2 regions of the Mycobacterium sp. DL440 genome follow, and region 2 is predicted to be linked to the other one. Evidence: riboswitches for the same ligand, from Rfam matches in the RefSeq annotation. Region 2 holds a riboswitch; the other holds the start of a gene.
The links. A riboswitch is a leader RNA that binds a small molecule or an ion and turns the genes downstream of it on or off. The one in region 2 is predicted to bind cobalamin.
Positions count from the first base shown of each region.

Region 1: linked by a shared signal. The riboswitch ahead of metE (5-methyltetrahydropteroyltriglutamate--homocysteine S-methyltransferase) and the one ahead of HBE63_RS14760 (ABC transporter substrate-binding protein) in region 2 are both predicted to bind cobalamin.

Region 1 is NZ_CP050191.1:3,195,628-3,211,601, forward strand. It holds gene HBE63_RS15370 (AMP-binding protein) at 1-544, opposite strand, end outside; gene HBE63_RS15375 (acyl carrier protein) at 531-776, opposite strand; gene fadD10 (fatty acid--CoA ligase FadD10) at 769-2,346, opposite strand; gene HBE63_RS15385 (FcoT family thioesterase) at 2,365-2,919, opposite strand; gene HBE63_RS15390 (TauD/TfdA family dioxygenase) at 2,922-3,791, opposite strand; gene HBE63_RS15395 (PPE family protein) at 3,879-5,348, opposite strand; gene HBE63_RS15400 (class I SAM-dependent methyltransferase) at 5,540-6,349, shown strand; gene HBE63_RS15405 (CoA ester lyase) at 6,372-7,280, opposite strand; gene HBE63_RS15410 (CaiB/BaiF CoA-transferase family protein) at 7,311-8,495, opposite strand; gene HBE63_RS15415 (LLM class flavin-dependent oxidoreductase) at 8,505-9,863, opposite strand; gene HBE63_RS15420 (GntR family transcriptional regulator) at 9,932-10,588, shown strand; gene metE (5-methyltetrahydropteroyltriglutamate--homocysteine S-methyltransferase) at 10,599-12,875, opposite strand; cobalamin riboswitch at 13,001-13,225, opposite strand; gene HBE63_RS15430 (sensor domain-containing protein) at 13,277-13,924, opposite strand; gene HBE63_RS15435 (hypothetical protein) at 13,966-14,481, opposite strand; gene HBE63_RS15440 (MspA family porin) at 14,986-15,498, shown strand; gene HBE63_RS15445 (MspA family porin) at 15,573-15,974, shown strand, end outside.
Region 2 is NZ_CP050191.1:3,054,953-3,070,926, reverse strand. It holds gene HBE63_RS14835 (dihydrodipicolinate reductase) at 1-631, opposite strand, end outside; gene HBE63_RS14830 (SPFH domain-containing protein) at 795-1,586, shown strand; gene HBE63_RS14825 (ComEA family DNA-binding protein) at 1,678-2,529, shown strand; gene HBE63_RS14820 (ComEC/Rec2 family competence protein) at 2,582-4,075, shown strand; gene holA (DNA polymerase III subunit delta) at 4,116-5,057, shown strand; gene rpsT (30S ribosomal protein S20) at 5,092-5,352, opposite strand; gene HBE63_RS14805 (circularly permuted type 2 ATP-grasp protein) at 5,590-7,251, shown strand; gene HBE63_RS14800 (alpha-E domain-containing protein) at 7,271-8,245, shown strand; gene HBE63_RS14795 (transglutaminase family protein) at 8,246-9,085, shown strand; gene HBE63_RS14790 (MarR family winged helix-turn-helix transcriptional regulator) at 9,069-9,566, opposite strand; gene HBE63_RS14785 (hypothetical protein) at 9,654-10,361, shown strand; gene HBE63_RS14780 (TIGR03560 family F420-dependent LLM class oxidoreductase) at 10,370-11,239, shown strand; gene HBE63_RS14775 (ribonuclease Z) at 11,206-12,066, opposite strand; gene HBE63_RS14770 (CBS domain-containing protein) at 12,183-12,614, shown strand; gene HBE63_RS14765 (GNAT family N-acetyltransferase) at 12,676-13,284, shown strand; gene HBE63_RS31445 (DUF6480 family protein) at 13,253-13,543, opposite strand; cobalamin riboswitch at 13,543-13,675, shown strand; gene HBE63_RS14760 (ABC transporter substrate-binding protein) at 13,711-14,760, shown strand; gene HBE63_RS14755 (ABC transporter substrate-binding protein) at 14,757-15,779, shown strand; gene HBE63_RS14750 (iron ABC transporter permease) at 15,776-15,974, shown strand, end outside.

The DNA of each region.
Region 1 (15,974 bases), 140 kb from region 2:
CGATCCGAATCGACTCCCAGCGGTGCGCCGCGACGATGTCTGCCAGGCCGTCGCTGCCACACTCGTCCTCAGCCGAGTGTCCGTGTGCGAGCGCGCGTCCGAGGTAGGCCTCGATGATGCCGATCGCGCCCCCATCGAGCAGGATGTGGTGCGCTTGGGCGTCGAGGCCACACACCAGGCCGCTGACGTCGAGATGCACGGTGTAGCGCGCCAACGGCTTTGCGATGATCCCGGATACCCACTCCTGGGTCAGCGCGGCATCGCCGGACACCTGCACGATGTCATCGACGTCCAGGCGCGGCACGAGGTCGGGATATCCGCCGGCATCGGGCGGCGCCACCAGAACACACCGCTGAAGGGGGTTGGCGAGGATGGTCTTCCGCAGAGCGGCCAGGAATTCCGTCTGCGGTATCGGCTGGAACCGGTAGCGCCTACCGATCAGGTACAGGTGGGGATCATCGTCCTGCAACACTCCGTTGTAGATGTTCAGCTGCGATCGACTCAGCGGAATATGTTGCGTATGCAGACCTTCAGACAGGTTCAACCAGCTTCTCCAACTCCTGGACCCAGCCTGCGATCGTCAGGTTGTCCGCCAGTCGCCGCGGAACATCCGACTCCCGGTCGATGCCGAGTTGCTTCATCAACAGCACGAATCGAACCGAGTCAAGCCCGAGATCTCTCAGGTCCGTCGCATCGCCGTCGATGAAATCCGATTCATCGACATAGAGCACCTCAGCGAGTGCAGCGAGGATTCTGCTTCTCGACGTCTCAACCACCGGCCACCACGCCCAAGGCCGCCCGCACGATCTTGCCGGACTGGGTACGCGGAATCTCCTGCACGATCCTGATCGTCGACGGCCTGGCCATCGGTTCCGACTCCTCCCGGAAGCGTGCCGCAATAGCGTGTTTGAGCTTCCTGGCCGCTGACTCCTCCAGCACCATCGACGAAACCACGGCCAGACCCACCAGCGCGCCGAACTCTTCGTCGGGGATCTCGTAGCAGGCCGCCTCGCTGACGCCGGCAACCCCCTCGGCGATGCGATCGACCTCGTCGGGCGCGATGTTGACGCCCCCGGAAATGATCATCTCTGACGACCGGCCCCTGATATAGAAAAAGCCGTCGTCATGACGGTCGAGAAGGTCTCCGGTGTTCACCCACCCGTCCACCAGAGCGTCGGCCGTCCGGGCGGGATGATGCCAATACCCCAGCATGTTCGCCGGCGACTTGATCCACAGTGTGCCCGTCGACGCCGAGTCAGAGCTTGAGCGCGTGGGCGGTCCGCTGCCGTCACCATCCAGGTGAACTTCCACGCCTGGATAGGGCCGCCCGACCGCGCCGGCTTCGATCCTGGCGATCGACCCGTCCTCGGTGGGGAGACACAGTGCGGTGCAACCTGTTTCGCTGAGTCCATAGACCTGCGCGGTGCGAACCCCCGCGGCTTCGACGAAGCTGACATCGGAGGCGACCGCGCGGGACCCGCCATAACCCACCATGCGTAGCGACGGCGGGACCGACTTTCCGGTGGACCGCAGTTCGGACACCAGCCGGGCCAGCAGCGTGGGCACCAGGCACGTTGTCGCGACCTCATTCACGGTGAGCATCTCGGCGAGAGACGAGGTGTTCTCGCCACCGGTGATGCACAACCCGCCCTGCATCAAACAGTTGAGGATCCACCACAGGCCACCGATGTGCGTCGCGGGCAGAGGTGAGTACGTGGTTTCGCCGACGACCCAGTCAATCCACGTCAGTTGCTCGCCCTGCAAAATGTCCGCAATGGAGTAGAAGGTCCGGTTGGGCAGCAGCACCGCCTTCGGCGCGCCTGTGGTTCCGCTGGTGAAGATCATTGCCAACGGGTCATTTGCTCCATCAACAGGGCTGCCGGGCAACGGATCTGAGTCCGCACCGCCAGCGCGGTCAGCCGCGGAGGCGATGATGTTGACGTTGAACGCAGGAATCGTCTGGAGCGAATCCGAGAGATCGGACGCCGGTAGCCGGCAGCCCGGCGCGATCAGAATCGCATCCGGCGCGGTGATCTCACCGAACCGGTCAATGGCCGCCGCGGGCAGGGCGCCATCCACCATGACTGCGATGGCCCCGGCTTTCGCGCAGGCAAGCACCGCCAGGTAGGTCTCGGGGCCGTTGTCCGAGATGACGAACACCCGACTTCCCGGAGTGACCGATCGGGAGACGAGATCGGCTGCCAGCCTGTCCACTTCAGACACGAGCTCTCGGTAGCGAATAGAACTGGTTCCGTCACAGCGACGTAGGGCGATCGCTTCTGGACGCTGTCTTGCCCGCTCAATGATGCGTTCTAACACCGTGGACGGTGGAGGTGTCATAGCCATGCTGCTCTCGTACCGGTGTCAGGGGATGTTGAGTGCTGCCAGTTCGACTTCGCCGGATGCGGCGCCGCCGTCCTCATCCCAGAATTCGACCGTGCACGGAATCTTGAGATAGCGAATCGTTCGGTCGACAACCTCGAAGTCCTTGCACAGCAAACGTGCTGAGAAGCTCTGGGACTTGATCGGACGCTTGAACCGTGATGCCGTCGTCTTGATCAACATGCTCGGGAGCTGATAGTTGAAGTAGTCCTCGATCGACCAGCCCCGGAATTCAGGTATCACCTCGTTGAGGATTGCCGGTGCGAACGCGCTGTAGGCGAGTTGGTTGAAGCACAAGACCCACTCAGCAGCATTGAAGTGGCCGGTGTCCCGAATGTATGCGGGTTCTTTGATGCTGAAGTTCCCGACCGCCGTCACGGAGGTCTCGGTGGCCTCGTATTCCGCGTCGAGAAGATAGCGGCACCCTTTGTAAGAGTAGGGTTCCAGCACCTTGACCAGTAGTTCTTCGGGAATCGGCGACATGTGGGTGATGCCGTAGCCACTCGTGAGCACAGATAGCGTTTCGGTGGTGCTCATGCTCATACCCCATATCCCGGTGTCTTGAGGCCGTCCAGCATGGTCAGCCGATGAGTCGTCAAAGTGCCTGCAGTGGTGCCATGTTTCGCCCGGTGCATCAGGACCCGGTTGTCCCACAACACAACATCGCCGACCTCGTAATGCTGAGCGTGGATGAACGGCGAGGTGAAATCCGGATCGAGTTGGCCAGTGGCAGCCATGAGTTCCTCCAGAACGGCAGACTCCAAGGCATGTCCATGCTGGTCCTCGATTTTCGTGGTGCCCGATGCGCAGATGTAAAGGATTTCCTGCCCGGTCTTCGGGTGCCTGATCACGGTCGGCCAGGCGATCGGAGGCGTGGTCCTGGAAATCTCGTCCCACACCTCGCCGATCGGCTTGTACACATCATGCGGGCGAATCTTGATGTGGCGCCGAGGGTCATGGGTTGCGAATGTGCCACGTACCGGGTCGCGCACAGTGTCGGGCAGGGACTCCCAAACCTTGTTGAGGTCGATGAAGTAGGTCCCGCGGTCACTACCCGGCACAGCCAGCGGCACTACCATCGAGAAAGCGAACGGCTCCGGCATGAACATGTAGTCGATGTGCCAGAACGCACCGGTCCTCGGGACGCCGTGCCCCTCCTCTGTCGAGGAGACGAAGATCTCTGGGTAGTCGCTGTGGTGATAGATCGGCTCGTAGTACGTGACGACGTCACCGACGATGCGGCCCAGTTGAAGGAATTCCTCAGGAGTCGGATGGACATCTTTCAGAATCACGAGCTTGTTCTGATAGACGATCTCGCGGATCTCGTCTCTGGTGACGTCATCGAGATTCTTGGGGTCGATTCCCGTGACTTGCGCCCCGAGTCCTTCCCCCTTCACATTCAGCGTCAACTCTTCTCCCTCGTTCGGCACTGCGCGGCGCCGGTGGTGGTGGTGCGACTATCGGATTGGTCGAATCAAACCGGTTGAAAGTTCCCGCTATTCACGGGTCTGTTCTGGATCGCCGATCCAGGTTGCGGGAAGCATGGGAACGGATTCTCCGGCGCTGCCGCGCGCATGCTGGACCATCCCTGCGGCGGATGTACTCGTGGCGACCGGTACGACGCCGGAGAAACCGAGGGTTGTTGCCCCCTGGTCGCTCGATGACGGTGATGAAGGTCGGCCAAGACCGGGAACGTCCGCCACCTCAGTGGCGTCCAAAAATTCGTAGCGGTAGCTCCGGGCACGGTCTTGGTTGCGACCGGCCTGTTTTCGACGGTTGCGGGCAACGACCGCCGCCCGGGCCGCCGCGACGGTGGTGAGAACGTCCCTCATGCCGTCGGGTGATTTCGCGCCGACCCTCGGTCCCGCCGCCACTGCAGGCGGATCCAAACCCGGCACGGCGTAGCCGACAGTGGATGGGCCTGCCGCACCCCCCGCGGTGCCCGGACTGCTCGGGGTGGGCACACCAGACCCCGCACTGGTCTGCGGAACCGCTGTTGAGGGGGCGGACGGAAGCAATGGCACGCCGGCATCGACTGACCGGCCGGTCCTGTGCCCGGCGTCGACATCGACGGACCCTGGCATCAGCCCGGACGCCGGAACCTTGTTCTGCAGCAGCGCCAGGACGCTCAGCGCACTGAGGGCACTGAGCGCCGGCGCGAAGAACGGTAGAAGCAGTAGCGAATACGAGGCGTAGTAGGGATACCAGAGCATGTCGTAGAGCACCAGCGCGATGGCGGCGAGTATGGCGGCCTCGGCCGGGTTGAATCCCAATTGCCCGAAGAACTCTTGAAACGTTTCAAGCAGCTGTTGGGGATTGCCGGCTCCCGAAATCAGCTCCGAGATCAGCTTCCAGATGTCGTTCAATTGCGGGTCGCCTGAGGTTGTGCCAGAGGAATTCTGCTGCTCGCTCCGGGCATCACCGCCCGGCGCGAGGATCGACGGGGCCGGTTGAGTCGATGGAACCGCCGAGTACGCGCTCACCGCCACCGCTTCGTAGGTGGCCATCGATTCGGCCGCCTGTAGCCACATTCGCACGTAATCGGCTTCGTTGAGTGCGATGGGGATGGTGTTGATGCCGAAGAAGTTGGTGGCCAACAGTACGCCGCGGGTGATGTGGTTGACGGCGAGTTCCGCCAGGGTCGGCATGGTCGCCAGTGCGCTGCCGTACGCCGCCGCGACCGTCTCATGCTGCGCGGCGGTGACGGCACTGTCGGCTGAGGCCTGCCCCAGCCACGCCAGGTAAGGGCCGTGGGCAGCCACATACTGTGCGGCGCTGGGCCCTTCCCAACTGCCGGCCTGCACGTCGGCCAGGATCTGCGTGAGTTCGGCAGCCGCTGCACTGTATTGAGCGCTCAAGCCCTGCCACTGGGCAGCCGCCGCAACCAGGGATCCGGGGCCCGGTCCGGCGGTCAACAAGGTCGAATGCACCTCTGGAGGCACCGCAAACCAGAGCGGTGCGGTCACGTCATCACCTCCTCGCATGAGCGTTGATTGCGACCACACAGCCCGGTACGCGTTGCCTCGTACTTCAGCTAGTCGGGCACGAGCACCAGAAAGTTCCCGCAGCGTCCGTAATGACCGGTCAACCGGGGCAATGATTCTCGACGGTGCACCACGTGTGCCTCGGCTTGTGCGCAGGCGGGTACGGTCGGCGCATGCCTGTCATCGACGCTCGTCACCTGACCGCGATCTCAGAAACCGCGCTACTGACACTGCATCAGAGAGCGACCGAGGCGGCCCGGCCCGACGGCATCATCGAGGATCCGATGGCGATCGCCCTGCGCGACAGCCTCGGCTATGACTATGACCATTTCGGCCGCACTCACCAAGCCACCGCCCTGCGGGCCGTCGCATTCGACACCGCCGCTCGCCGGTACCTTCGGGCGCACCCCCGCGCCACGGTGGTCGCCCTGGCCGAGGGACTGCAGACCAGCTTCTGGCGCCTGGATAATGGCGAGATGAATTGGCTCTCAGTGGACCTGGAGCCGATCGTGCAGCTGCGTCAGCAATTGCTTCCATCGTCAGACCGGCTCCGCCAGCTGGCACAGTCCGCACTCGACCGGTCCTGGATGGACCAGGTAGACCCCACCAATGGTGTACTCATCACCGTCGAGGGCTTGTTCCAATACCTCGACCAAAGCTCGGTATTCGATCTCATCGCGGCCTGCGCCGCCAGGTTCCCGGGCGGACAGCTGATCTTCGACAGCGTTCCGCGACTTCTGAGCTGGTATTCACAACGGCGCGGCATCAGACTCAGCAAGCAGTACACCGCGCCGCCGATGCCGTTCTCGTTCACCGCCAACCGGTATGACGAACTGCGTGCCATCCCCGGCGTTCGCGCGGTGAACGAACTCGAGATGCCGGCCGGACGCGGCAAGGTCTTGTCACGTGCCGCGGCACTCGTCTACCGTTCGCGTTCACTCGAGCGTTTCCGCGCGCCGACCAATGTCATCGAGTTCGGTTGATTACCACGATGACTCAGTAAAGTTACGCGACGCCGATCAGTGCGGCCCGCGCCAGCACCTCTTCTGCTTTCTTCACATGAGCGGCGTCGACGAGCACTCCCTCGACACCGACCGCGCCGCGGCCCGCCGCCTCCGCCTTCCGGTAGGCCGCGACGTTGCGGTGCGCCAACGCGATCTCCTCGGCTGACGGGGCGAACACCTCATTGGCGATCGGGACCTGACTGGGATGGATCGCCCATTTTCCGGTGTAGCCGTAGAGCGACGACCGGCGCGCCTCGGCCTCATAGCCGGCCACGTCCGCGTAGTCGGGGTACGGCGAGTCGATGGCGTCGATCCCCGCGATCCGCGCCGCGACCATGATCTTGTTGCGGGCGTAGGCCCAGAAATCCCCCGGGTACTCGCCCATCGGGACGAAGTTGGTATCCACCCGCGCACCCTGGGACAGCGAGAAGTCCCCGACGCCGAAGATCACCGCGTCCAACCGCGGGCTCGCCCGCACGATCTCCTCGGCATTGGCCAGCCCCTCGACCTCCTCGATCAGCACCTCCAGCCGAATCTTGCGATCCAGTCCCAGCTTTTCCTCCAGCTGGGTCAACAACAGGTCGACCCACCAAACGTCTTTGGCGGTACGCGCTTTGGGGATCACGATGGTGTCGAGTTGAGCGCCGGCGTGGGTCACCACGTCGATGATGTCGTCGTGGCACCACTGCGTGTCGAGCCCGTTGATCCGGACTGCCCGCGCGGTCCGTCCCCAGTCGAGTTCGGTCAGCGCCCGGATGGCCTTGGCCCTCGACTCCACCTTGAGCCCTACCGGAGTGGCGTCCTCCAGATCGAGGAACACCAGGTCCGCACCACAGGTGACACCCTTGACGAACATATGGTCGTTGCAGGCGGGCAGGGCGAGCTCAGAACGGCGGATCAGGTCAGTCATCGTATTCGTATTCCTTTGTTTCACAGAGAGTTACAGCACGCCATCGGCGCGCAGACGATCGATTTCTTCAGCTGTCAGGCCCAGCAGCTCGTGGTAGACCTCGGAGTTGTGTTCACCGAGGCGAGGGCCCAGCGAGTCCACCCTCCCGGCGTACCCCGAGAACCGCGGGACCGGCGCCTGCACCGTCATGGCGCCGAGTTCGTCGTCGGTGACCGATACGAACACCTTGCGGTGCCGCAGTTGCTCGTCAGCCACCAGGTCGGCGATCTCGTACACCGGCGCCGCGGCCACTTCGGCGGCCTCGAACACCGCCATCGCTTCTGACAAGGTTCGTGCGGCAACCCATTCCGCCACTACCGCATCAACTTCGGCAGCGCGCGCCAGCCGGCGTTGCGGATCGGAGAAATCGGCGTCGGACACCAGGTCGTCGCGTCCGATGGCGCGAAACACCCTCAGCGCCAAGCCCGGCGAGCTACCGGACATGGCCAACCATCGCCCGTCGGAGGTGCGGTAGGTGTTGCGGGGCGCCGATATGTCCCAGCGATTGCCGGCCCGGCGTGGAACGATACCGAGCTGGTCATAGCCCAGTAGGTTCTGCTCCAGCAGTCGAGCCAGCGGGTCAACGAGATTGATGTCGATCAGCTGTCCGCCGGCTCCGTGTACGTCTCGGTGGTAGAGCGCCATCATCACTGCGTACGCGGCGTTCAGCGAGGCCACACCGTCGGCCAGCATGAACGGAGGCAGCGTGGGCGGTCCTTCGGCTTCGCCTGTCACATGGGCGAATCCGCTCATCGCCTCGCCCAACGTGCCGAAACCGGGGCGCTCACTCTTGGGGCCGGACAGTCCGTACCCGGTGATGTGCAGCATCACGATGCGGTCGTTGATCATTCGCAACGAGTCGTAATCCAATCCCCATTTGGCCAGTGTCTGCGGCCTGGTGTTGACGATGACGACATCCGACTTCTCGACCAGGCGCCGTACCAGGTCCTGCCCCTCGGCCATCCGCAGATTGGCCGTCACCGATTTCTTGTTGCGGGACACCGACTTCCACATCAACCCGACGCCGCCGCGTTGGTTGCCCCACGTGCGGATGGGATCGCCCTGACCGGGCTGTTCGACTTTGATGACATCAGCGCCGAACTCGCCCAGATATGTCGCGGCGAGTGGGGCTGCGGCGAGGGTGGCGAGGTCGAGCACGCGAATGCCGCTGAGCATGCCGCCCATCTACGACGCAGATCTGGTGAGTGCGCCGGCAGGCCGATCCAGACCCAGGTGGTCTCGCAGGGTGGATCCGGTGTACTCGGTGCGGAACAATCCCCGATGTTGCAGCTCGGGCACCACCATGCGCACGAAGTCCTCGTACGATCCCGGGGAATGCGTTGCAGCCATGACGAATCCGTCGCAGGCTCCGCTGGTGAACCACTCCTCCATCTGGTCGGCCACCTGCCTGCCGGTGCCTACGAAGCGCGGGCCCTGCAGCAGGGTCGCACGATGTCCCGCCAGATCGCGCACCGTTACCGTGTCCCCGCCAATATGAGCGCGCAGGCTCTGCACCAATCCCCGGATGCCCGAGACCGACGCGATGAGCTCATCGGTCACCGGGTCGTCGAGGCGGTGTTGGGCGAAATCGTAGTTCATGAGCTCCGACAGCAGGGTCAGCGATGCCATGGGGTCCACCAGGTCATTGAGGAACATGTCCTCACGTTCCTTGGCATGGGACTCCGTCTCTCCCACCACGGCATAGGCCATCGGGCAGATCCGCACCGAGGCCGGATCACGGCCTGCCTCAGCGATGCGGGCTTTCTGATCGCCGTAATGCGAACGGGCCACGTCGATTCCGGGATCACCGGTGAAGATGAGATCAGCCCAGCGCGAAGCGAACTCGCGTCCACGGCCCGAGGATCCCGCTTGCAGGACCACCGGCCGGCCCTGCGGTGTGCGCGGAACCGTCAGCGGGCCTCGCGCGGAGAAGTAGCGGCCGACGTGCCCGAGTTCGTGCACTTTGCCCGGGTCGGCATAGTGCCCAGAGGCTCGGTCGTGCTGGATAGCGCCGTCCTCCCAGGTGTCCCAGAGACCCGCGACGACGTCGAGAAATTCGTCGGCGCGGTCATAGCGCTCGTCATGACCGAGATGCGCGTTGACCCCGAAATTCTGTGCCTCGCTGTCGTTTACCGAAGTCACCACGTTCCATGCCGCGCGTCCCCGAGACAGGTGGTCGAGTGTGGCGAAGGTCCGGGCCACATGGAATGGGGCGTAATAGGTGGTCGAGTAGGTTGCGCCCAGCCCGATGTGCGAAGTGGTCTGCGCGAGGACTCCGAGGATGACACTCAAATCCAGCTTGACCGGGCGGGCACCATAGCGGACGGCCTCGGCGACAGATCCCCCATAGATTCCCGGCATCGCCAGCCGGTCGTCGAAGAACATCAGGTCAAAGCAACCTTCTTCGAGCTGCCTGCCGATCTTCGCGTAATAGGACGCGTCGAGGTATCCGTGTTCGGTCGCTGGGTGACGCCACGAGCCGGCGTACACCGAGGTGCTTCCTGCCTGCATGAATGCCACGAGGGCCATCTGATCGGTACGCATGATCGAAATCTAACATCTGATATATCAGATATCAAGGGTACCGTACGCCATGCCGGTACGCTGCACGGATGACGTCGCCGTTGGATATCTCGGGCACCGTGCGCGAACGCGCGGCGCGCGAACTGCGCGACCGGATCATCACCGGCACCTTGGCTCCCGGGACCCGCATCGACCTCGACGCGATCACCGAAGAGTTCGCCACCAGCCGCACCCCGGTCCGCGAGGCGCTGCTGGAACTCTCGTTCGAGGGGCTGGTGCGGGTCGCACCTCGCAGCGGGATCACCGTCATCGGCGTCAACTCCGAAGACGTCACCGACAGCTTCACCATCCTCGGTGTCCTCACCGGCCAGGCCGCCGCCTGGGCCGCCCGACGGGTCACCCCCGAGGAGCTCGCCCGGCTACGCAAGCTCGCGGCCGACGTCGCCCGGCGGTCGGGCGAGGACAGCATCGGCGAAGCCAATTGGCTGTTCCACCAGGAGATCCACCGAGCCGCGCACTCCCCACGGCTGCTGACCCAGATAAAGCAGGCCGCGCGGGTGGTGCCGTCGAATTTCCTGACAGTGTTTCCCGAGCATGAGAAGCACTCGCTCGACGAACATGAGCAGCTACTCGACGCCCTGGAGGCCAAGAACGCCGAGGCCGCCCGCACCATCGCCGAACGCCACGTCTTGGAAGCCGGTCGCTCGTTGGTGGCCTGGCTGGATGCTCAGGCCGCCACGAGCTGACCCGCTCCCGCTATCCCGCGCGCACCTTCACCGCCGCGTCCACAAGGTGCTTGAGCGACTCGGTCACCTCGTCGGTGGTACGGGTCTTCAAGCCGCAGTCCGGGTTGACCCAGAGCCGTTCGGCAGGAACAGCATCGAGCGCCTCCCGAAGCGACGTGGCAATCTCCTCGACCCCGGGGACTCTTGGTGAGTGGATGTCGTAGACACCAGGTCCGACGCTGTTGGAGAAACCGACAGCGTTGAGGTCACCGAGCACCTCCATGTGTGACCGGGCCGCCTCGATCGAGGTCACATCGGCATCGAGATCCGCGATTGCGCCGATCACCTCGCCGAACTCCGAATAGCACAGATGGGTGTGGATCTGGGTGGAATCGTCCACCCCGGAGGTGGACAACCGAAAGGCCTCCACCGCCCAGTTCAGGTACGCCTCTTTGTCTTTCGAACGCAGCGGCAGCAACTCGCGCAGCGCCGGCTCGTCGACCTGGATGATCGCGATGCCGGCCGTCTGCAGATCGACGGTCTCGTCCCGAATCGCCAGGGCCACCTGCGCGGCGGTGTCCGCCAGCGGCTGATCGTCGCGGACGAACGACCAGGCCAGAATAGTGACCGGACCGGTGAGCATGCCCTTGACGGGCTTGTCGGTGAGTGACTGTGCGTACGTGATCCACTCGACCGTCATCGGCTTCCGTCGCGCCACGTCCCCGTAGAGGATCGGCGGGCGCACGCACCGGCTGCCGTAGGACTGCACCCAGCCGTTCTGCGTGGCGAAGAACCCGTCGAGCTGCTCGGCGAAGTACTGCACCATGTCGTTGCGCTCGGGCTCGCCGTGCACCAGCACGTCGAGTCCCAAGTCCTCTTGCAGCTTGATGACATTGGCGATCTCGGCCTTCATCCGGCGCTCATACTCTGCGGCGTCGATCTTGCCGGACCTGAGATCGGCTCGGGCAATACGTATGGCCGAGGTCTGCGGGTAGGACCCGATCGTGGTAGTGGGCAGAGCAGGCAGCTTCAGGCGGTCCTGCTGGGCGACGCGACGCTGATCGGCCGGTCCACGCGTGGCGCCGGAGGCGGCGATCGCCGAGATGCGTTCCCGGACTTGGCCGTTGTTGAGTCGCGGATCGGACTTGCGCGACTCGATGGCGGCGTTGGACGCGGTGATCTCAGCCGAGATCGCGTCCCGCCCCTGTCCGAGACCGCGCGCCAGGGCCACCACTTCAGTGACCTTCTCGAACCCGAATGCCAGCCAACTACGCAGCGCCGCATCGATATCCGGCTCCGCATCGAGCGTATACGGCACATGCAACGTCGAGCACGACGTGGAGACTGCCACCGCCGCCGCAGATTCCCGCAGCGCGGCCAGGGTTGCCAGCGTCCCGCCCAAGTCAGTGCGCCAGATGTTGCGGCCGTCGACCACACCGGCCACCAGGAGTTTGTCGGTCAGTTCCGGGACCGCTGCCAGCGATGCAGCGGAGCCGGCCACCAGATCGAGACCAATGCCCTCGACCGGGGTGCGGGCCAGCGCAGGCAGCGCATCCGTCAGCTCCCCGAAGTACGTCGCGACGAACACCGAAGGCCGCTTGTTCAGCGCACCGAGTCGCGAGTACGTCCGCTCGGCAAGCTCGGCGGTGTCGTCCAGGGTGTCGGTCACCAACACGGGCTCGTCGAACTGGACCCAACCGACGCCCTCGTCAGCCAGCAATCCCAGCAGTTCGGCGTAGACCTCGACGAGCTCGTCCAACCGGGAGATGGGGGCACCGGCTCCCTCGACCGCCTTGGCCAGCGCCAGGAAGGTGATCGGGCCGACGATCACCGGCCGGGCCGGGATCCCCTGCGCCCGTGCTTCTTCCAGCTCACCCAGCACCTTGGTCGGATCGAGCGCGAACGACGTGTCGGGACCCAGTTCGGGCACGATGTAGTGGTAGTTCGTATCGAACCATTTGGTCATCTCCAGCGGAGCGATGTCGTCGTTCCCGCGGGCGGCAGCGAAATAGCGGTCGAGATCATCGGCGATGCCGTGTACCCGGGTCGGCAGGGCACCCACCAGAACGGCGGTATCGAGCATCTGGTCGTAGTAGGAGAAGGTGTTGACCGGGACCGAGTCCAGTCCGGCGGCAACCAGCGACGCCCAGGTGTCGCGGCGCAGAGTAGCAGCGACGGACTCGAGTTCGTCACGATCGATTCGGCCGGCCCAGTATTTCTCGACGGCGCGCTTGAGTTCACGGTGGGGGCCGATTCGGGGCGACCCGAGAATGGTGGCGGTGAAGAATGGTGCTGCGGTTGTACTCATGACGACGTCCTTCAACGTGCGGGGATGGCCACCGCCAGGAGACGTCGAACCGAACGCAGCCACCCACCTCGAGTGGACCGCCTTCGGCCACTGCCTATTCCGCGAGGCGATGAACCACCGGACGCGGCGCGCCCGGTACGGCTGGCAGGTCTTCGGACTCACAGGCACGCACGAAAGCCGTGCACCTACTGGCCGTCGCTTCCCAGCCGCAGATCCCTGCGTGCCAGTGCTGATGACGGCGGTCGTTCCTGCATACCGCTGCGGGACAGTCCCGGATTCTCACCGGGTTCCCTCTCACGTCGCATCTGAATCAGCCTGCGGCGCTCGATACCGGCACCGCCAAACACTCCGGCGCCGACAAACCAGCTGCGCGGCTCAGACTACCTGGTGGTGAGCACCGCTCACCGAGGCATCGCGGCCTTGATCTTGTCCACCACATCGGCGGCCTGGGTGACCGTCGAGCCGTCTGGCTTGCAGGCCTGGATGTCCATGACGAGGTTGGCGGCGACGGCCAGCGCTCGTTGGCAGGCGCGGGTCTGGTCCCCGTTGACGCGGGTGAACGGGAGGGTGAGCTCGTCCTCGGTCCGGGTGAGCTGGCCGCTCTTCCATTTGGGCAGCGGGTCACCGTTGAGCGTGATGTTCACTTTGTGGTCGGTGCACTTGGACCAACGGTCTGCCGACTGGTTGAGGAAATCGTCGGCGTCCTGCGGCGACGGGAAGATGACCACCGACTGCACCAGTAGGTTGTTCCAGTTGTCGTTGTCGGGCGCGCGCAGCAGCACCTGGCGCATAGCAGCCCAGTGATCTTCGTAGATGGCGGCCTCGTCGACCTGCCAGGCACCGAGGCAGTTCAAGTTGGGCAGGAGGTTGCGATGGTCGCCCATCTCGGTGACCGGAGGGTGCGCCGTCATCCCCTCGGTCCCCATCAGGGTGTTGACCTCGTCCGTGCTCAGCAGCAGTCCTTCTAGTGCCGACTTGGGCACGTCCTTCGGCGGCCCCAGTGGCGCGTCACCGCGGCCGGCGCAACTAGTTGCCAGCAGCACGAGCATGAGTAACGAAATCGAAAGGCGGATCACAGTAATCCTCTATGTCAGGCGTGCGTGCCTGCGGCGGCGCAGGCCATCTGCGCATTGTTGGCGTCGGTGTTGAGCTGGGTGGCGGTGTCATTGAGCGATTGACCGCCGGTCCGCAGCCCCATCTTCAGCAGCAGCTTCGTGGCACCGAAAGACCATGACCGCATCGGGTTGGCAATGTCGGGCGAGAGTCCCGGTGTGCCAGCAGCATTCATCGCCGACGAGGCGGCTTCGCGCAGGGCCGTCCGGCCACTCGTGTTCGTGGTGCTGATCGTTGGATCCCCGTAGTCGGGGCGCTCCACTCCTTCAATGGAATCCGCGAAGTCGCCGTAGAAGGTCGATGCCGAATCAAGAGCGTCGGCAAACGTCGAGCAAGCCGTAACCGCCGGCACGCCAGGGTCATCCGTGCCCGCAACCGGCACCGGGACCGCAACCGGCGCAGCCGGCGTCACCGGAGGCAACTCGGGTACGCCAGGCGCGGACGGCCCCGGAGCGCCGGCCTCATCACCGGGTTCGGCGAGTGCCGTGGGCATGGCACCGAACCCAATGCTGAAGGCAATGAGCAGCGAAGCGATCCCTCGCTCATACACCTGAGACGACCTCAACGATTCCTCCGTCAGTCGGATAGCAGTTCGGCGCCAAGCGCCACAATTGACGTCCGCGCCTCATCGACGCATCTGCCGTCCCCCCGGATCACCTCACCGTCGGGGGTTCACATGTCCAAAAGGTGAACACCCGGCCAACCTGTTGCCCCTAACGGTCGTCCATCGTGTGCTGGCCGTCGTCTCCGATGCCTCATGTATGTAATGCGCTGCCGCGCAAGCTATTTCCCAGCAATCCCACAGGTTCGGGAATTCCAGCCGGACGGAAACGCGGTGGCAGCTGTTGGGACATTGTTCACCAATTCGAAACGCGACCGGTTAATGATTCGTCGCGACAGATTCCTTGGGCCCATTGGCTTCTGACGACCACGGCGCGTCGCAGAAGGACAGGGCCCAAAACCACGAGAGGCGCAAGTTCACGCATGTTGAGTCGTTTTGCCCTGGCACGTGGCCGTGGTCGGCTCCAACGAGACCCTGCTGCCGGTCGCCCCGCTGACCACCGCGATCTCGTCACGTGAGTACCTCGTCGGCGGCACCTTCAACGGGAAGGTCTCCGGCGGTGGCAAGACCAAGCTGACCGGCGGCACGCTGGAGGCCGGGGCTCAGATCGGTTGCGGCATCATCAGCGACGAGACGGAGATCAACCCCGGGCTCAGCTTTTCGCCGAGCCTCAAGATCCCGTTCACCGGGTCCGCGGGCGATGTCGGCGCCGGCACCGGTATCAGCTTGCAGGGCAAGGTGTACCTGAAGCCGGGAACGGTCACCATCGTCCCGATCGACAAGAAGTCGTTCAAGGGCACCGGTACCCGCGTGACCATCACGGGCGTTCGCATCAAGTTCGATCAGTGCGCGGGGCAGTCGTTCATTCGCACCTACGCGACGCTGACCAGCTCGACCGACAACACCGACGACGTCATCACGTACCTCGGCGTCACCAAGGCCGTCTGACACCGACCATGACTCGCACCGATCACGACGTTGATCCCTCGGATTCGAAACCCATGAGAGGCACAAGTTCCCGCATGTTGAATCGTTTCGCCACCCTGGCTGCAGTATGTCTGTTGGTCCCGGCCGCGTTGGCACCGCTTGCGTCGGCCGACCCGCCACCGCCGCCGCCGGCGGACCCAGCCGTTGACGCCGGCCCACCTCCGGACAACGGACTCGTCGCCTCAGCCGAGCCGGGCGTCGTCACCACCCCGGACGGGTGGAAGCTCACGGTGTCCGCCGCCAATGAGAGTCAGCTGCCCGTAGCGCCGCTGACCACCGCGGCATCGTCTCGCGAATACCTGGTCGCGGCCACGTTCACCGGCACCGTCACCGGCGGCGGGTCAACGTCGCTGAACGGCGGCACCCTGGACACCGGCTACCAGATCGGCTGCGGCATCGAACTCGGCCAGGTCCGCCTCATCGGTTCGATCGGTCTC
Region 2 (15,974 bases):
TGGCGTCGGCCATCATCGCCGCCGACTCGGCGAACACCTCACTCTCGAGACGGACACTCTCGGCCAGCCCGGGCGTCTCGGGATCCTGCCCAAATCCCATCGCGGCCATGGTTCCGGCCGATTCGTAGACCCCACAGTCGACGGACTCGGTGATCCGGATCTCGTCCACGCTCTCGCATGCGCTGGACAGCACCATGCCCATCATGTTGGTCAAGCCGGGGTGGGCCCCGCTGCCGAAAATCGTGGAATTACCTGTCTGGCAAGCCTTCTCGATTCGCTGCCGGTCTTCGGGGGATTGCTTGCCGCCGGTGATCCAGGCGGCACTGGAACAGACGTTGATCCCGGCCTCCAGGAGGCGGACCAGTTCGTCGATGCTGGGCCAGATCGGGTTGTAGCAGCAGGCGTCGGGTTTCAGAGCGATCAGATCGTCGATGGAGTTGGTGGCCTTGATGCCGGTGGGCTCGGGCCAGCCGGCCAACTCGGCGGCATCGACACCGACCTTGTCCGCGCCGTGGGCGTACACGCCGACCAGTTCCATGTCGTCGCGGCCGATGATCGCGTGCAGCGAGCGTCGTCCGATGTTGCCGGTGGTCCACTGGATGACCCGAATCGGCCTACCCACTGCGGTCATGATCGCCTCCGTCGCTGAGCCCTGCGCTGGACTCTAGACACTATCGGGGACTTGTTCACCCGCGGTAGGCGCACCGGTCCCTGCTGGCGGGAGACTCGCCGGCGTCGCACAATCGAACTGTGGGGCGAGTTCGCCCCGCGAAGCCATGAATCGAGGTCAGATCATGGACATGCTCTACGCGCTCGCATCGGCGGGGGCCGGCGCCATCGCCCTGGTCTGGCTGGGTTTGAGCAACATCCGGGTCGTCAGACAGTACGAACGCGGTGTGGTGTTCCGGTTCGGCCGGGTCCGCGACAACGTCAGGCAGCCCGGCCTGACGATGCTCATTCCCGTCGCGGACCGGCTGCAGAAGGTCAACATGCAGATCATCACGATGCCGGTCCCCGCGCAGGACGGCATCACCCGCGACAACGTCACCGTGCGGGTCGATGCGGTCATCTACTTCAACGTGCTCGACCCGGTACGGGCCGTGGTCGACGTGCAGGACTACATGTCGGCGATCGGTCAGGTGGCGCAGACCTCGCTCCGGTCGATCATCGGCAAGAGCAATCTGGACGACCTGCTGTCCAACCGCGAGCGGCTCAACCAGGGCCTCGAACTGCTCATCGACAACCCTGCGGTGGGCTGGGGGATACACATCGACCGGGTCGAGATCAAAGACGTCGTGCTGCCGGATTCGATGAAACGGTCCATCGCGCGTCAGGCTGAGGCGGAGCGGGAGCGGCGGGCCCGGGTCATCACCGCCGACGGCGAACTGCAGGCGTCCGAGAAACTCGCCGCGGCGGCCGATGTGATGTCCGCGGACCCGGCGGCCCTGCAGCTGCGACTGCTGGAGACCGTCGTCGAAGTGGCCGCGGAGAAGAACTCCACCGTGGTCCTGCCGTTCCCGGTGGAACTGCTGCGATACCTGGAACGGGCCACGCCCCAGCGCCCCTCCACCAGGTCGGTGGGATAGGTAATCCACAGCGCGAGATTCATCCACAGTCGGCCGGTGCCGAAGGTCGGGGAGCCCGGAATCGTCGTGACCCGCACCTACCGTCGCGGGCATGGGAACCGAATTGGCGGTGGAGCGCCTCCGTCGCCTGGGTGGGGGCCGTCCGGGTGGTGGGGATGATCCCGATACCGAAGAAGGCGGCGGCGCCGACCAGGACACCGCGTCTGAGAGCGCGCTGTCGAGATGGCTGCCCGATACCGCGCCGGGGGACGGCCCGGGCTGGCTGACCAGGGTGCGCGCCGACCCGGGCCGCGCCGGGGCCCTGGTGCTGGCCGGTGTCGGGGTCCTCGCGATTCTGGTCACCGTTTTCACCCTGATCCGTCAGCAGCCACCGCCGGTCGCCTCGGCGAATCTGCCACCGGTGCAAATGGTTTCGTCGGCAGGCCCGACACCGGAAGCGAACGCCCCGCCAGGACCGGTGGTGGTCAGCGTGGTCGGCCTGGTGCACAAGCCCGGGCTGGTGACCTTGCAGCCCGGGGCGAGGATCGCCGATGCGCTGGAAGCCGCCGGTGGGCCACTCGATGGTGCCGACCTGATCGGGCTGAACATGGCCCGCCGGGTCGGTGACGGTGAACAGATCGTGGTCGGTGTCGACGCGCCGCCGGGACAACCGACGACCATGGGCAGTTCGGTCGCGGGCGACCCGCCGGCTCCGACACAACCCGGTGCATCGCAAAGAGGGGCTCCGAAAGCCAAGGCCGGGGCGCCGTCGGGGCCGGTGGACCTCAACACGGCGACGGTCGAAGACCTCGACACGCTGCCTGGTGTCGGCCCGGTGACCGCCGAGGCGATCGTGGCCTGGCGGGCCGCCCACGGCCGGTTCGACAGTGTCGATCAACTCGGCGACGTCGACGGCATCGGCCCGGCCCGGCTGGAGAAACTGCGTGAGCTGGTCCGGGCGTGATGCCTCCGACAGGGACGGGCAGACCGGCGACGGGTGGGCCGCGGGGCAGCCACTGGATCTGCGCCTCGTCCCGGCCGCCCTGACCGCGTGGTCGGTGTCGGCCGCCGCAATCGTCTGGCATCCGGGCGCCGCGGTGGTGGTGGGCCTCGGCGCCGTGGGGTTGACCTGGCTGGCCGCACGGTGGGGAGGCAGTGACGGTACGGGCGTCGCCGCTGCGGTTCTGGCTGTGGCGGCCATCGCGGCCGGATTCACCGTGGCTGTCGGACTGCGCGTGCACCAGGTCGAACATCATCCGCTCGGTCGTCTCTACGGCGGAACTGCGACGGTCGAGGTCGTTCCTGCCGAGACACCGCGGACGATCAAGGGCGGTCGGATGATGTTCCGGGCCGAGCTGCGCCGGGTCGATCAGGTCCCGATGTCGGGCCGAGTCCTGGTGTTCGCTCCAGCGGGCTTCGGCGAGGTAGGCCCGGGGCGTCCGGCGACATTCCGGGCCTCCCTGGGGCGCCCGGGCCGCAGGGACCTGAGTGTTGCCGTGCTGGCGGCGTCGGGACAGCCGTCGCTGGGGGAGGCCTCGGCCGTACAGCGCATCGCCCAACGGATCCGGGCCGGCTTCGCGGAGGCGGCCCGTGCGGTACTGCCCGCCGATCAGGCCGCCATGCTGCCCGCATTGGTGCTGGGGGATACCTCGGCGGTCACCGTCACCACCACCGCGCAGTTCCGCACGTCGGGTCTCACACATCTGACCGCGGTGTCGGGGGCCAACGTGACCATCGTGTGGGGAGCGCTGTTGCTCAGCGCGGTACTGGTCGGGCCGAGTGCGGCTGTGCTGCTCGCCGGCGCCGGGTTGGTCGGTTTCGTCATCGTCGTGCAGCCCTCGGCCAGCGTGCTGCGGGCTGCCGTGATGGGTGCGGTGACGCTGCTCGCGGTGTTGACCCATCGGCGACGACAGGCGGTGCCGGCGCTGGCGGCCAGCGTGATCGCGCTGATGACCGCCACCCCCGAACTTGCGGTCGATGTCGGGTTCGCGTTGTCGGTGTGTGCGACGGCAGGCATCGTCGTCCTCGCCCCGGTGTGGTCGGGCCGGCTGCAGGCCCGTGGCTGGCCGCGCCCGGTGGCGGCAGCGGTCAGCGTCGCGGTGGTGGCCCAGTTGGTCACCGCCCCACTGGTGGCCGGGATCTCGGGGACCGTCAGCCTGGTGGCTGTCGCCGCCAATCTCGCGGTGGCCGGGGTGATTCCGCCGATCACGGTCCTCGGTACCGCGGCGGCCGTGTGCTCGGCGGTCTGGCCGGGCGGAGCCCAACTACTGATCCGGTTCACCGGACCGGAGCTGTGGTGGTTGCTGTCGGTGGCACGGTGGGGTTCGGCGCTCCCGGCGGCCGCCCTGCCGTCGCCCTCGGGGCTGGCCGGCGTGGTGTCGGTAGCGCTGGGAGGAGTGGCGCTGACGGTGCTGTGGCGGCTGCGCTGGATGCGTCGCGGACTGGCGGCTTTGGTGCTCGGCCTGCTGGCCTGGGCGCTGGCGGGCCAGGTGGTCGGAGCTGTCGGGTAGGCGTGACACGATCATCGGTGTGAGTCAACAGATCGACGGTCTGCACCTGGTTCTGGGCGATGAGGAACTGCTGGTCGAACGAGCAGTGGGGGCGGTGCTGCGGGCGCTGCGCCAGCAGGCCGGCTCCGATGACGTTCCGGTGGACCGGATGCGGGCGGGCGAGGTCAGCACCAGTGAGCTCGCCGAGCTGCTGAGCCCGTCGCTGTTTGCCGAGGAGCGCCTGGTGGTGCTGGAGGCCGCCGCCGAGGCGGGTAAGGATGCCGTGGCCCTGATCGCCTCGGCCGCAGCAGATCTGCCCCCCGGCACCGTTCTGGTCGTCATCCACTCCGGCGGCGGGCGGGCCAAGGCGCTGGCCGATCAATTGAAAAAGCTTGGCGCACAGGTGCATCCGTGTGTGCGTATCACCAAACCGGCAGAGCGTGCGGATTTCGTACGTGCCGAGTTCCGCCAGTTGCGGGTCAAGGTCTCCGACGACACGGTGACCGCGGTGATCGATGCGGTCGGATCGAACATCCGTGAGCTCGCCGCGGTGTGTTCACAGCTGGTGGCCGACACGGCCGGCCAGGTCGACGCCGTAGCGGTGCGTCGCTATCACAGCGGCAAGGCGGAGGTGAAGGGCTTCGACATCGCCGACAAGGCCGTCACCGGCGATGTGGCCGGCGCGGCCGAGGCGTTGCGATGGGCGATGCTGGCCGGTGAGCCCCAGGTGGTGTTGGCCGATGCGCTGGCCGAGGCGGTGCACACGATCGCACGGGTCGGCCCGCTCTCCGGGGATCCGTACCGGCTGGCCGGTGAACTGGGGATGCCGCCCTGGCGGGTGCAGAAGGCGCAGAAGCAGTCGCGCAGATGGTCACGCGACTCGGTGGCCGAGGCGATGCGGGTGGTCGCCACGCTCAATGCAGACGTAAAGGGCGCAGCGGCAGATGCCGACTACGCCCTTGAGACAGCGGTACGCCGGGTGGCGGAACTCGCCACCCGGTGAACCGGCGATATTGCTCGGGTAAGTCCCGGAAAGATCAGAGCTTGTTGAGCGCCACGGCCAGGGCCGACTTCTTGTTGGCAGCCTGGTTGGCGTGGATGACACCCTTGCTGGCGGCCTTGTCGAGCTGGCGGCTGGTCGACACCAGCAACTCGGCAGCCTTGTCCTTCTCGCCCGCCTCGACAGCCTCGCGGAAGCCGCGCACAGCCGTACGCAGCGACGACTTCACCGACTGGTTACGCAGCCGACGACGCTCGTTGGTGAGGATGCGCTTTTCCTGCGACTTGATGTTGGCCACGTAAAAATTCCTTCGTAATTCTCTAGCTGGGGTTACCGAAGTCTGGGTGCGCACACCCGCACTGCGGGCAGCGACTGTTCAGGGTACCAGCGAGGCGTCCGAACTCCCAAAGCGGTGCAGCCGAAACGCCGGCCGCCGACGCCCCAATTTACGGCCCTAATACCATCTCAACCACCCTTTGGCCTGCCGAAACGGGCTGCCCCGTTGGCCCGGCGAAATGCCGGCAGGTGGGGCAGCATGATGAGGGTGAGCCCGAGAACAGCCCGCGCGCAGGCAGCCGAGACGAACGGGTCGGCCGCGGCGGGGCGGCGCGCGGCTTCGACGCGCCGGGCCAAACATCAGGGCGTCTTCGACGGCTACAACCGACTGGGCCGCTACTCCGAGGCCTTCGACGAGATGTTCGACAGCGCCGGCAACGTCCGCGGACCGTACAGGAGCATCTTCGCCGAGCTTGCTCCGTCGGACGCCTCGGAGTTGCGGTCGCGGTCGGACGCACTGGGCCGGGCGTTCATCGATCAGGGGATCACGTTCTCGTTGTCGGGCCAGGAGCGGCCGTTCCCGCTCGACCTGGTGCCGCGGGTGATCTCGGCGGTCGAATGGTCCCGGCTGGAACGCGGCATCATCCAGCGGGTCAAGGCGCTGGAGATGTATCTCGACGACGTCTACGGGGAGCAGGAGATTCTGCGTGACGGCGTGATCCCGCGTCGGCTGGTCACCTCGTGCGAGCACTTCCACCGTGAAGCCGCGGGCATCGTCCCACCCAACGGGGTGCGTATCCACGTTGCGGGTATCGACCTGATCCGTGACGCCTTGGGTGTCTTCCGAGTGTTGGAGGACAATCTGCGGTCGCCGTCGGGGGTGTCCTATGTGATGGAGAACCGGCGCACCATGGCGCGCGTCTTCCCGAATCTGTTCGCCACCCACCGGGTGCGCGCGGTCGGTGACTACTCCTCGCACCTGCTGCGGGCGCTGCGCAACGCGGCACCCACCAACGTCGCCGACCCGACCGTCGTGGTGCTCACGCCCGGCGTCTACAACTCGGCCTACTTCGAGCACTCGCTGCTGGCCCGGCAGATGGGGGTCGAGTTGGTCGAGGGCCGCGATCTGTTCTGCCGCGACAACGCCGTCTACATGCGCACCACCGAGGGCGAGCGTCAGGTCGACGTCATCTACCGCCGCATCGACGATGCGTTCCTGGACCCGATGCAGTTCCGGCCCGACTCGGTGCTCGGGGTGGCCGGCCTGCTCAACGCGGCCCGGGCCGGCAACGTCGTGATCTCCAGTGCGGTGGGCAACGGGGTCGGTGACGACAAGCTCGTCTACACCTATGTCCCGACGATCATCGAGTACTACCTCGGGGAGAAGCCGGTACTCGCCAACGTCGACACCTACCGCTGTTGGTTGGACGCCGAACGGGAGGAGGTGCTCGACCGGATCGACGAACTCGTCATCAAGCCGGTGGAAGGCTCGGGTGGGTACGGCATCGTGTTCGGCCCGGACGCCTCGGCCAAGGAGTTGACCGCGGTTGCCAGGAAGATCCGCAACGACCCGCGCGGCTGGATCGCCCAGCCGGTGATGCAGCTGTCCACCGTGCCCACCCAGATCGGCGACAAGCTGGCGCCCCGGCACGTGGACCTGCGCCCGTTCGCGGTCAATGACGGCAATGACGTCTGGGTGCTGCCCGGCGGGCTCACCCGGGTGGCGCTGCCGGAAGGGTCTCTGGTGGTCAATTCCAGTCAGGGCGGTGGGTCGAAGGACACCTGGGTGCTGGCGTCGCGGACATCGGCGGCAGATCGCGAGCTCGCCGCGGCCGAGGTGGTGCGGTCGCTGCCCGAATCCGACCAGGGGCCCAAAAGTGATGGCGCGCCTGATGGTTCGTCATCCCAACAACAGCAGTAGTAGCAGGGGGTGGGAGTAGATGCTGGCGCGCAATGCCGAGTCGTTGTATTGGATCGGGCGCTATGTGGAACGGGCCGACGACACCGCACGCATCCTCGATGTCACGGTGCATCAGCTGCTGGAGGACTCCAGTGTCGACCCGGACGTCGCCTCACGCACGCTGCTGCGGGTGCTCGGTATCGAGCCGCCGGCGCGGCGTCTGGACGTGTGGTCGTTGACCGACGTCGTGGCGTTCAGCCGCGACAGCGGCGGTAACTCGATCGTCGATTCGATCTCGGCCGCGCGCGAGAACGCCCGCGGGGCCCGCGAAGTCACCTCGACCGAGATCTGGGAGTGTCTCAACACCACCTACAACGCGCTCGCCGAGCGGGAGCGCGCGGCCAAACGACTGGGCCCGCACGAGTTCCTGTCCTATGTCGAGGGCCGCGCGGCGATGTTCGCGGGGCTGGCCGATTCGACGTTGAGCCGCGACGATGGCTACCGGTTCATGTTGTTGGGCCGCGCGATCGAGCGCGTCGACATGACCGTCCGGTTGCTGTTGTCGCGGGTCGGGGACAGCGGGTCGTCACCGGCCTGGGTCACGTTGCTGCGGTCGGCCGGCGCCCATGACACGTATCTGCGTACCTACCGTGGTGTGCTCGACGCCGGTCGCGTGGTCGAGTTCATGCTGTTGGACCGGCTGTTCCCCCGGTCGATCTTCTATTCGCTGCGGTTGGCCGAACACAGTCTCGACGAGTTGCTCAATCGGCCGCACAGCCGGTTGGGGGCGACCGCCGAGGCGCAGCGGCTGTTGGGCCGGGCGCGCAGTGAGCTCGAGTTCCTGCAGCCGGGCGCGCTGCTGGAATCCCTGGATGCCCGGCTGGCCGGGTTGCAGAAGACCTGCCGCGATGTCGGAGAAGCGTTGGCACTGCAGTACTTCCACTCCGCCCCGTGGGTGGCCTGGACCGACGCCGGGCTTGGCGATGTGGTTGTGATCGAGGAGGGCGAGGTCTAGATGTGGCGGTTGCGCGTGGTGCATTCGACCGGGTATGCGTACCGGTCGGCGGTGACGGCGTCCTATAACGAGGCCCGCTTGACCCCGCGGTCGGATTCGCGTCAGAACGTGATCCTGAACCGGGTCGAGACCATCCCGGCGACCAGGTCCTATCGGTATGTCGACTATTGGGGTACGGCGGTGACGGCCTTCGATCTGCACGCTCCCCACACCGAGTTGGAGGTCTCGGGATCCTCGGTGGTCGAGACGGAGGTCGCGGAGAAACCCGAGGAGCTCGCCGGGTGGGATGATCTGGGCACCGAGGCCGTGATCGACCGGTTCGACGAGGTGCTCAGCCCGACCCATTACACACCGCACAGCAAGCGGATCACGCGCGTGGGACAGCGGATCGCCAAGGACCACAACCCGTTCGAGGCGGTCGGGGCGGTGGCGCAGTGGGTGCGCAGTGAACTCGACTATGTGCCTGGTACCACCGGGGTGCACTCCTCGGGCCTGGACGCGTTGCGCGAGGGCAAAGGCGTGTGTCAGGACTTCGCCCATCTGTCGTTGATCACGTTGCGGTCCATGGGGATTCCGGCGCGGTACGTGTCGGGCTATCTGCATCCGATCGGGGACGCGGAGGTGGGGGACACCATCGACGGTCAGAGCCACGCCTGGATCCAGGCGTGGACCGGAGGCTGGTGGCACTACGACCCGACCAACGACTCCGAGATCAATGAGCAGTACGTCAGTGTGGGCGTGGGTCGGGACTACTCGGATGTGGCCCCGCTCAAGGGAATCTATTCGGGTGAGGGGTCGACGGATCTCGACGTGGTCGTGGAGGTCACCCGGCTGGCTTGATCGGGCCCGCACCCGGGCGGCCCAGGTTGCGGAAGCCGGGGTGCACGTGCGGGGCCAGCTCATGTTGAACCGCCAGAGTCTGCAACAGCTCGTGGAGGTTGTCTCGTTGTGCCGCATCGAGACCGGCGGTCATGCGCTCGTCGTGCCGGCGCGCCAGCTCTCCGATGCGGCGCAGGGTCTTTTTTCCTGCGGTGCTGAGAAACAGCGCGTGCAGCCGGCGGTCGTCGGGATTGCGGCGTCGTTCGACGTAGCCGCGGTCCTCGAGATCGTCGACGTAGCTCACCACCCGGCTCGGTAGCAGGCCCAGCTGGGTGCTCAGGGATTGCTGGCTGAGTCCCGGCTGGCCGCCGATGGCGCGCAGAATGCCGGCGTGCGGCGGGGTGAGCTCCAGCGTTGCCATCTGCTCGGCGAACAGTGTTGCCGCCCGGTGGCCGAGTTGTGCCAGCAGGAATGCCACGGTGTCCGACGGGCCAGGTTCCATGCCGAAACCGTATCAGTATCAAATGGTTCACGACTGGAAACATTCAGCCTGTTGCCGTCGGGCGAATGCGGGCATATCGTTCAAAACATGAACGATTCAATCGCAGATCGAATTCGGTCCACACGACCGGCAGGCCGACAAGGCGGACCGCCTCTGGCCCCGGTGGCAGCGGCCTCGCTCGCGTTGGTGCTGGCCGGGCTTGCCGTCGGCGTCGCACTCGGTGGGGTGATGCCGCTGCCGTACGGCACGGGCGCAGACGTCCTTCGATATGTCCATGACCACCACCCGGCGGTGCAGGCCAGTGCGGTGGGCGCGTTCGCGGCGTCGGTACCGCTGGCGATCTACGCCGCCACCGCGAGCACACGTCTGCGGCAACTCGGCGTGACCGCGCCCGGTGCGACGATCGCACTGGCGGGCGGGATTCTCGCCTCCGGCGCCCTCGCGCTGGCAGGGCTGATCTGCTGGACGATGTCGCGGCCCGAGGTGGTCGTCGACGACGGCCTGATCCGGGCGCTGTACTACCTGGTGTTCCTCACGGGCGGGGTCGGGCACATCGTGGCACTCGGTCTGCTGATCGCCGGGGTCGCGGTGCCCAGCCTCGTCCTCGGACTGTTGCCGCGGGCGTTGGCCTGGGCCGGCCTGGCCATCGCGGTGCTGGCCGAGGTGGCGACACTGGTGCTCATCTGGCCAGAAGCGGCGGTGATCCTGCCGGTCGCCCGGTTCACGGGTCTCATCTGGCTCATCGTCGCCGGTGCGCTTCTGCCGAAGCGGCGGGCCGAGGTGCGGCGCGCATGAAGCTCAGCGTGAGTGTCACAAACTACTCATGGCCGGAAGCGATTCACGAGCGGCTCGCCGATCTGGCGACGTTCCTCGATGGCACCGCCGTCGATACCCTGTGGGCGGCCGACCATCTCATGCAGGCTGACCCCTCCTGCCGGATGGACGAGCCGATGCTCGAGGCGTATACCGTGCTCGGTTACCTCGCTGCGGCGACGCGACGCATCCGGCTGGGCACGATGGTTACAGCGGCGACCTTCCGGGCACCCGCTCTGTTGATCAAGGCGGTGACGACGCTCGACGTGCTCTCGCACGGCCGCGCGTGGCTCGGTCTCGGCGCCGGATACAACGCGGCCGAGGCTACCGCGATGGGATTGTTCCTGCCGGACACCGCGGAACGGTTCGAGCGGATGACCGAGCTGTTGCAGTTGGCCTGGCAAATGTGGCGCGGCGACCAAACGAGTTACCGCGGTGCGTATCTGACCGCGCAGCAGCCGATTGGCAGCCCGCTACCCGTGACCGCGCCGCATCCTCCCGTGCTGATCGGCGGCACCGGCGAGCGACGCACACTGCGGCTGGTCGCTCAGTACGGCGATGCTTGCAACCTGTTCGACGTCCCAGACGGCGGCGCCACGATCCGGAGACAGCTCGAGGTTCTCGATCGGCACTGCGCGGACGTCGGACGGCGACCCGACGAGATCGAGCGTACGGTGACCACGGCTCTTCACGACGGCGATCGGTCCGACGCACTCGTCGAGCGTTGCCACGCGCTGGCCGACTTGGGGATCCAGCACGTTGTCGTGATCGCCCGCGGGCGGCCGCTGACTGACGCCGACCTCGATTGTGTTGCGGGCGCGGCAGATCAGCTGCGCGCCTTGGTGCACACCCCGGGATGAACCTGGACGCGGTGCAGATCGTCGCCCAGCTCGATCTGTCGGTCGAATTCACTGGCCGCCAGTGCCCGCCACTGGTCCTCGGTGCCCGGAGCGATCGCTGGTACGTAATGAGTCAGGATCAGGATGCCCACTCCTGCGCGGGTGGCGGTGGCCGCCGCCTCCTCCACCGAGGAGTGGTAGTCACAGATGTCGCGGATCCGTTGCATCGGAAGCTGTTCGACGAGGTCTTTGCGGATCACCGTGTGCACCAGTGCTCCTGCTCCGGCAGCCAGCGCATCGAGGCTGGGGCATGGCACGGTGTCGCCCGCGGCCACCACCGAGGCCCCGCCGTGTTCGATCCGGAAAGCGATGGTCGGCGTCACGGGCCGGTGGTCGGTGGGGGCGACGCGGATCTGCACATCGCCGTGGTCCCACACCACCGCGTCGGTGTACTCGTGGACTTCCACCCGCGGTGGGCCGGTGAGGTCAGCGTGGTGGGCGGTGCGGTAACCGATGTCGTGCCCGAACGCCCGCAGCGTCGCGTCGACCACCTCGGCGGTGCCCGGTGGGCCGATGACCGGCAGGGGCGGAGCGTCCGGGGTGAACGTACTCACCCAGCGGGTGATGATCACATCGCCGAGGTCGGCGATGTGATCGCTGTGCAGATGGGTGAGCAGCAGCGCGCTGAGCTGGTTGGCGCCTGACCCCGCGGCGGCAAGGCGCTGCAGCACGCCACGCCCGCAGTCGATCAGAAAACTCTGGCCCCCGGCGCGCACCAGGGTTGACGGCCCCGCCCGCTCCGGATCGGGGATTGGGCTACCGGTGCCGAGCAGCGTGACCTCGATCATGGCCCCATTCCTACTCCGTTCTGGCTCCCTTCCGGCCCTAAACGGGCGTGGCTTCTTCCTAACTGACGAACACCGCTTTAGCCTGGTGTGAGGTGGATCACGATCGGAGGCTGCCGATGCGAATCGCGGACGTGCTGAAAAACAAGGGCACGGCGGTGGTGACGATTTCCCCGGAGACCACGGTGACCGAACTGTTGGCCGGGCTGACCGAGCTGAACATCGGTGCCATGGTCGTGATGGGGCCCGGAGGTTTGGCCGGCATCGTCTCGGAGCGCGATGTGGTGCGCAAACTGCACGAACGTGGCAGCAGCTTGTTGGCGCAGCCCGTATCGGAGATCATGACCACGGTGGTGGCGACATGCACGCCCCGTGACACCGTCGATCACCTCAGCGCATTGATGACCGAGAACCGGGTGCGCCACATTCCGGTGCTCGACCGTGGCAGGCTGGCCGGCATCGTCAGCATCGGGGACATCGTCAAGACCCGGATGGAAGAACTCGAGGCTGAGCAGGAACAACTGCAGGCCTACATCACCCAGGGTCGTTGATCGCGCCGCGCGACGGGCTTCGGACGCGAAATCGGGTTGAGGCGTGTGCGATGGTGGGCTGGTGGCCGCCGTCGATGTCCGTCCCCCGAACAAGTCTGACGTCAAGCACGTTGCCGCAGTCCTGGGCCGGGCCTTCCAGCACGACCCGGTGATGTCGTGGATCCTCGCCGACGACACTCGCCGCTCCAAAGGGCTGCCTCGGCTGTTCGCCGCGATCACGCGCCACCATTTCCTCGCAGGCGGCGGTGCCGAAGTGGCCGTCCGCGACGGCGCGATCGGCGCGGCAGCTTTGTGGGACGGTCCGGGCCGTTGGAAACAGACCCCCGGCGAAGAGCTGCGCATGCTGCCCACGATGGTGCTGGCATTCGGCCGCGATATGCGACGAGGCCAGCAGGTTGTCGAGCTCATGAAGCAGCACCATCCAGAGGAACCGCACTGGTACCTGGCGGTGATCGGTAGCGATCCGACCGTGCGCGGTGGCGGTTTCGGGCACGCCCTCATGCAGTCCCGACTGGACCGGGTCGACGCCGAACACGCTCCGGCGTATCTGGAATCGAGCAACCCCGACAACGTGCCGTACTACCTGCGGTTCGGATTCGAGATCACCGGCGAGATCCCGTTGCCAGACGGCGGGCCGGTCATGACTGCGATGTGGCGTCGGCCACGGTAAGGCAAATCGACCGGCAGTCAAGCTGATCGAACACGCCGGACATCTTCATGATCAGCACTACGCCGACCGCGACGAATACCGCGATTAGCAGCACAAGCCCGATGATCGCGGCCACCGATGTGGGGCTGTGCCTGTGCCTGGGCCTCGGCGCGGGTTCGCCCAGCCCCGAGGTTTGCGCCGAGTCCGGTGGGGTGGCGCCTGGAGCGACGCCGCCGCCGGGTTCCAGATCGGGTGTCTTGGCCGGGTCGCGCGCGGGCAATCACGCAGCATCGCGGCTGTTACAGTGCGGAGACCGACCAACAGGGGAATCCGGTGAAAAGCCGGAACTGACGCGCAACGGTATGAGGCGCTGCCTCGAGTCCGATTACCTGTGGGCGGGAACGACTGTCGACGGCTCCGCGACCGAGCCCTGTATCGAAGGAAGTCTTGGGCGTGCGTGTACCCGCCGTATTGGTGTCCCTGTTGGCTGTCACCTTGTCGCTCACGGTGGCCTGTGGGCACCGAGAGCCGCCGGCACCCGGGGAGACAAGCCGGGAGGACGCCGGGGCCGGCCGCACCAGCTATCCGCTCACCATCGAGAACTGCGGAGTGAACGTCACGTTCGACGGGCCGCCCCAGCGAGCGGTATCGCTGTACCAGGCCTCGACCGAAATCATGCTGGCACTGGGTCTCGCCGATCGGATGGTCGGTAGTTCGACCTGGTTTGATCCGGTGCTGCCCGAACTCGCCGCCGATAATGCCACCGTGCCCCGGCTGGCGGACAACGACCCGGGATTGGAGACGGTGCTCGATGCCGAGCCGGACCTGGTGACCTCGGCCAGCGCGCACACCTTCACGCCCGCGGTGGTCGCCGCTCGCAGTCGGTTCACCCAGCTGGGAATCCCGACGTATCAGTCGCCGTCGGTCTGCGTCGGGGCGACAGTCGACGGTGAGACCGTCACCCGCACCGAACCGCTGGCCCTCGACACTCTGTTCCGGGAGATCGGCGAGCTGGCGCAGATCTTCGATGTGCAACAGCGTGGCCAGGACCTGATTGCCCGGCTCACCCGGCGGCTGGACCACACCCCGTCGATCACCGAGCCCGATACCAGTGTCGCGTTCTGGTTCTCGGGCCTACGGACGCCGTATCTGGCCGGTTGCTGCTCGGCACCCGGGCTGTACGCCACCGAACTCGGCGTCGCCAATGTCTTCGCCGATACCCGCGAGGACTGGCCGGAGGTCAGCTGGGAGGTACTTGCCGACCGCGACCCCGACGTGCTGGTGCTGGCCGACCTCAATCGAAGGCGCGTCGACGGGGATGCTCTGGACGCGAAAGTGAAGTTCCTGGAATCGAATCCAGTGACCAGGAACATGACCGCCGTGCGCCACAAGCGCTATGTCGTACTGTCCGGGTCCGAACTCGACCCCGGAATCCGTGAGATCGATGCGCTGGAGAAACTCGCCGCTGGTTTCAAGGCATTCGGGCTGGCCCAATGAAGGTTGCGGTCCGGTTGATCGTGGCTGTGGTCGGTGTGTTGCTGCCGGTGGGGTGTGCCCAGACGGCCGTTCCGGCCGCGGGCACCGCCGCCGCGCCGGGATATCCACTGACCGTGCAGAATTGCGGCAGGCAGGTGGTGATCGATGCACCGCCGCAGCGGGCGGTGTCGTTGAACCAGGGCTCTACCGAGATCCTGCTCTCGCTCGGCTTGGCGGACCGCATGGTCGGCACCGCAACCTGGACAGACCCGGTCCGCCCCGGCCTCGAGGCCGAGAATGCCCGGGTGCCACGGCTGGCGGTGAACAAGCCGTCGCTGGAGACGGTGCTCGACACGGAACCCGATTTTGTGTCGGCGTCTTTCGGCGGCACCTTGGGACCCGGCGGTGTCGCCGACCACGACCAGTTCGCACAGCTGGGCGTGCCGGCCTATCTGGCACCGAGCGACTGCGAAGGCAAGACCTCGGTCAACGGTGACGGCGCCCGCAGCGCCCCGTTCAGCATGGATGCCGTCTACACCGAAATCCGGGACCTGGCAACAATATTCGATGTCACTGAACGCGGCGATCGGCTCATCGCGCAGCTGCGCCGGCGGATGGACGCGGTCGCCGCGGCCCCGTCCGGCGTCAGCATGGCGTTCTGGTTCTCCGATGTTCGTGCCCCCTACTTCGCCGGCTGCTGCGGATCCCCCGGGGTGATCGCCGGGACCGTCGGGGCGCGCAACGTGTTCGCCGACACCACCGATGAATGGCCGCAGGTGAGTTGGGAGAGTGTGGCCGACCGCAACCCGGACGTTTTGGTGCTGGGCGACTTGAGCCGCCGCACGATCGACGGCGACGCACTGGTGACCAAAACCGAGTTCCTGGAATCGAATACGCTCACCCGGGGACTGACCGCCGTTCAGGACCACCGCTACATCGTGGTGAACGGGGCCGATCTCAACCCGTCGATCCGCACCGTGGACGGCGTCGAGAAGGTGGCGAAGGGCCTGGCCGAACTCGGGTTCGGCTCACCGCGGTGAGTTTACGCACGGGATGGCTCGGCGGCTTGTGGGCCGCCGGGTTCGTCCTGTTGGTGCTCTCTGCCGCGGTGGCCATCACCATCGGCCCCGCCGCATTGTCGGTGGGCGACGTGTACCGCATCGTCGGCGACCGTCTCGGCGCGGGGCCCTCAGGGGCGACCCGACTGCAGGAGAGCATCGTCTGGCAACTGCGGC